Regions from separate parts of the Marinobacter xiaoshiensis genome, predicted to be linked through region 1. Evidence: riboswitches for the same ligand, from Rfam matches in the RefSeq annotation. Region 1 holds a riboswitch; the other holds the start of a gene.
The links. A riboswitch is a leader RNA that binds a small molecule or an ion and turns the genes downstream of it on or off. The one in region 1 is predicted to bind thiamine pyrophosphate.

Region 1 (2,400 bases):
GTCAGTTTTTGATCGCCGGCCAGCGTGAGTGTGCCGCTAAGTTTCAAATCCAGAACCGAAGCCTCGGGCAATTTGCCTATGCGAATCAGTAGTTCGTCCAGATCGGATGGCACAGATAGAGTCTCCAGCCACTGGTGCCATTGATAGCGGGCGGTTTCATGGCGGGTCACTTGAGGTGTCGCCCCCGGACTTTCAATATCAACAATCAGCACATACCCGGCATCGTTATTGCGAAAACGCTCAGGTTCAGGCGTGCCGCTGTACCAGGTTCGCTCGTTTATTTGCTTAACGCCGTGCCAGTCGCCCAAGGCCAGGTAATCCAAATTAGCTGTGGTGGTTCTGTCGGGGGCGATGGGGTTGGTTGAATCAATTTCGTCCGGCAGCAAGCCTTGAACGCTGCCGTGGGCCAAACCTATGCGGAGCAAATCAGGTGCGGTTTCCATTTCGGCAAAAGGCTGGGTCAGGTCGCCATAGGTGTGTCGCTGGGTAAGAGGCGCCGACAGCACAGCGATACCCTGGTCCAGCAAAGATGTAACTCCGGATTCAAGTGCAAGGTAAACGTTCTGTGGAACGGCTCCCAACCGCTTTGCCCGAGACCATACACTCTCTGCAAGTGCCGCATCGTGGTTGCCTGGCAGCATTACCCAAGGGCCCTTAAAGCCACTGGTGGCATTAAACACGCGTCTGATGGTGCGATCAGATACTGTTTGAGCATCGAACACATCACCTGCAACCAATACCGCGTCGCACTGGTGTTCAGTGGCCAGCGCCGCCAGCCGCTCGATGGCTTCATATCGTGCCTCAACCAATGCAGCGCCATCTTCGGCGTCAAACCGGCTGTAGGTTCGGCCCATTTGCCAATCTGCTGTATGTAAAAACTTTGGCACCTGCGTTCTCCTTGCCTCTTACCATTGCCAACCGCCAGCATGGTACACTTTATTCAACTCAACGGGGTGCCGGGCAAATGCCGGGCTGAGACCATACCCGCGGAACCTGATCCGGATTATGCCGGCGAAGGGATTGAGCACTCACCACCCTCGGTGGGGCCCGCAACATGGCTGCCAATTATGGCCACCCTTAACTTGTTGCGGAGGTTATACCACCATGCTCATCCGAGCGTTTGCACTGTTTCTGCTTGCTTTGGCGTTTGCGCCTGCACACGCCCAAAAGGCAGCCATCCTTACTGTGTATACCCACCCCTCTTTCGCCGCAGAATGGGGCCCGGGGCCAGCCGTTAAAGAAGCCTTTGAGCAAACCTGCAACTGCCAGATCAACTATGTGGTGCTGGACAGCGGTGGTGACATTCTCCAACGCCTGCGCCTTGAGGGCAAAAGCACTCAGGCCGATGTGGTGCTGGGCCTGGACACCGCCACCATGGAAACAACTCGACAAACAGGCTTGTTGGCAAACCACGAAACCGATCTTTCAGCCCTGAACCTGCCCATCAACTGGCAAGACCCGGTGTTTGTACCTTACGACTGGGGCTACTTTGCGTTCGTTTACGATACCGAACAACTGCCTAATCCACCAAAAAGTCTGAACGCGCTGATCGCAGCCCCTGACGACCTGAAGATCATCATCCAGGACCCAAGAACCAGCACCCCCGGCCTTGGATTGCTGCTCTGGATGCGCCATGTATACGGCGACCAGGCGGCTGAAAAGTGGCAGCAACTCAACGGCAAGATTCTCACCACAACCAAAAGCTGGAGCGACGGCTATTTTTCGCTGTTCATGAATGGCGAAGCGCCGATGATTCTTTCCTATAGCACCTCCCCGGCTTACCACATGGCCGTAGATAAAACAGATCGATACCAGGCCGCTCAGTTCGAAGAGGGTCACTATCTGCAAGTTGAAGTGGCTGCCTTGGTTGATTCATCCGATCAGAAAAAACTCGGGCGTGAATTTCTCGACTTTATGCTGAGCGCGAGTTTTCAAAGGCACATTCCCCTTAAAAACGTGATGTACCCGGCTACCGATTTGGGCGATGAATTGCCATCCGTTTTCGACAAGCTGATTCAGCCAGAAGAAGCGCTGTATTTTGACCCCAAAACCGTAACCGATAACCGCCGCCAATGGATGAACGAGTGGCTGGATGCCATGACACGGTAATCAAGGCCCATGAGCAGCCTCGCTAAGCGCCAGCAACACGCGTTACCTTCGCACTCGACACCCGGGCGGCCTGCACCTTTCAGCCGCCCCGGGTGGCAGCTCTGGCCCGGGCTTACGATCGCCAGTGCGCTGGTGCTGCTTTCGGTGGCGGGGCTGGCAGCCCTTATCTGGGAGGCTTCACTACCGGATATCAGCCAACTCTGGCAAAGCCGCTATTTGCGCACCGTGGTTACCTTTACGATTTGGCAGGCGTTTCTTTCTGTTTTACTCAGTCTTCTTGTGGCTATTCCG
Region 2 (2,400 bases), on a different contig from region 1:
ATTCGCTTGAATCCAGTACTGACATAGCAGCTTGTATTGCCCAGTTCTGTTCAAGAGCCGTCATTTCCCATGCGGATGGGTCTTGCGGTTCTGGTTGACCCAGAGGGAAGCTCTGACGCAAGTTTTGCAGGTCTTCAGAATATTCGCCTGTAAACCGGGCCAGTTGCTCCCGGGCGATGTTCGTCTGGTTTTCTGCTGCAATCCGGATACTTCTGGCATCGTCGTAGCTGGCGCGCGCTTCATAAACTTCTGTGATAGCTATCAGGCCAACATCAAAACGCTCTTGTGCCTGTTCGTATTGCCGGCGAATGGCGGCTTCGCCTGCTCTTGCGGTTGTAACAGTGTCTTGCGCCCGCAATACGTTGAAATAGGCAGTGGCAACATCCAGAATCAGCTGCTGCTGTGCCAGATTGTATTGAGCTTGGGCTGCTGCGGTTTGGAATTTGCTGGAATCATAACGAAACCAGTTGTCTGCTCGGAATACCGGTTGGGTGAGGCGCACACCGTAGTTAAGAGATTTGTAACTGTCCCCCACGCCGTTTTTGGCGTCAAAATCCGTATGATTTCCTTGCGCATAGGCTCCAATCTGGGGCAGCAGGGTACTCTTGCTTATATCACTGGCCGCCTGCTGGGATTCGAATCTGGCTTGAGCAGCCGCGATCCCGGAGTCGTAAGAGAGTGCTTTCTCATAGGTCTCAACCAGGTCCAGGGAAAGGGCAGGCTGAGCCGCCAAGAGGCCAATAAGTCCGGAAAGCAATCGTTTCTTCATTATTACTCCTGAGTACATGTGCGCGCCGGCGCCCAGTTGGGGGCGCTGAAAAAGGATACCGGATTGCCCGCGATGACATGGAGGCAACATCAGTAATGGCATGGTTAAGCAAGCCGACTGAAACAATCTTCCCATTATGGACAATAATTGCGCTCAGCTCTACACTTGCAAACAACACTCACTTTGAGTGCTACAGATTAAAGACTCGCGTCTTGACGGGGTGCTGGCTGTTTGACTTGTTCAGATAGTCGGCTGAGATTGCATCGCAGAACCCGCGACCTGATCCGGATAATACCGGCGTAGGGATTGAGACCAAGCTATCGAAGAGCCAGTGCTACCCGAGAACCACGTGGGTAGGGGCTCTCTCCGTCATGCGCGACCCGAATTCCAAAGTAATATTCCGGGAGCGAATGATGACAGATCTGCCTACCTACCTCAGTGATTCCGCCCGCGTCGATTCCGCCGCGATACAGCCCTTGCCGGGGTCGCGCAAAGTATACGTGCAGGGTAGCCGTTCCGACCTGCGGGTGCCTATGCGGGAAATCACCGTGCAGGACACACCCACAGAAATGGGTGGCGAGAAAAACCCACCGGTTGTGGTGTACGACACCTCCGGCATATACACAGACCCTGAAGCCACCATCGATCTGCGCAAAGGCCTTCCCGCCATCCGCGCGGCCTGGATAGCGGAGCGTGAAGATACGGCTCCCTTGGCAGGCTACACCTCGGAATACACCCGTCGCAGAATGAAAGATCCGCAGCTGGACCCGCTCCGTTTTATGGATGAGCGCAAGCCGCTGAGGGCGCTGGGCAATAAAAACGTGACCCAGATGCACTACGCCCGCAAAGGCATCATTACGCCGGAGATGGAATTCATCGCCATACGGGAAAACATGAAGCTGCAGGAAGCTCGTGAGCAAGGCTTGGCCGATGATCAGCACCCCGGCCAATCGTTCGGCGCCAGCATCCCAAAGGAAATTACCCCCGAATTTGTGCGCAGCGAAGTTGCCCGGGGCAGGGCCATCATCCCCGCGAACATTAACCACCCTGAATCCGAGCCCATGATTATCGGCCGAAATTTCCTGGTGAAAATCAACGGCAACATCGGCAACTCAGCGGTTACCTCGTCTATTGAAGAAGAAGTAGAGAAACTCACCTGGGGCATCCGCTGGGGTTCCGATACCATCATGGACCTTTCCACCGGCAAGAACATTCACGAAACCCGCGAATGGCTGATCCGCAACTCACCGGTGCCGGTCGGCACAGTGCCCATCTATCAGGCGCTGGAAAAAGTAGGCGGTGTCGCTGAAGACCTCACTTGGGAAATCTTCCGGGATACATTGATTGAGCAAGCAGAGCAGGGCGTGGACTACTTCACCATCCACGCAGGTGTGCGTTTGCATCACGTTCCCATGACCGCCAAACGCACCACCGGCATTGTCTCCCGTGGCGGCTCCATCATGGCCAAATGGTGCCTGGCCCATCACAAGGAAAGCTTCCTGTACGAACACTTCGAAGACATCTGCGAAATCATGAAAGCCTACGATGTCTCCTTCAGCCTCGGCGACGGCCTGCGCCCCGGCTCCATAGCCGACGCCAACGACGCAGCCCAGTTCGGCGAACTGGAAACC

Region 2: another riboswitch for thiamine pyrophosphate. It lies ahead of thiC (phosphomethylpyrimidine synthase ThiC); the one in region 1 lies ahead of thiB (thiamine ABC transporter substrate binding subunit).

Annotation. Positions count from the first base shown of each region.
Region 1 covers NZ_JAVMBO010000010.1:4,381-6,780, forward strand. Annotated here, with positions in the region: gene RKA07_RS07570 (metallophosphoesterase family protein) at 1-887, opposite strand, end outside; TPP riboswitch at 940-1,037, shown strand; gene thiB (thiamine ABC transporter substrate binding subunit) at 1,105-2,109, shown strand; gene thiP (thiamine/thiamine pyrophosphate ABC transporter permease) at 2,119-2,400, shown strand, end outside.
Region 2 covers NZ_JAVMBO010000015.1:92,203-94,602, reverse strand. Annotated here, with positions in the region: gene RKA07_RS11075 (TolC family outer membrane protein) at 1-769, opposite strand, end outside; TPP riboswitch at 976-1,092, shown strand; gene thiC (phosphomethylpyrimidine synthase ThiC) at 1,183-2,400, shown strand, end outside.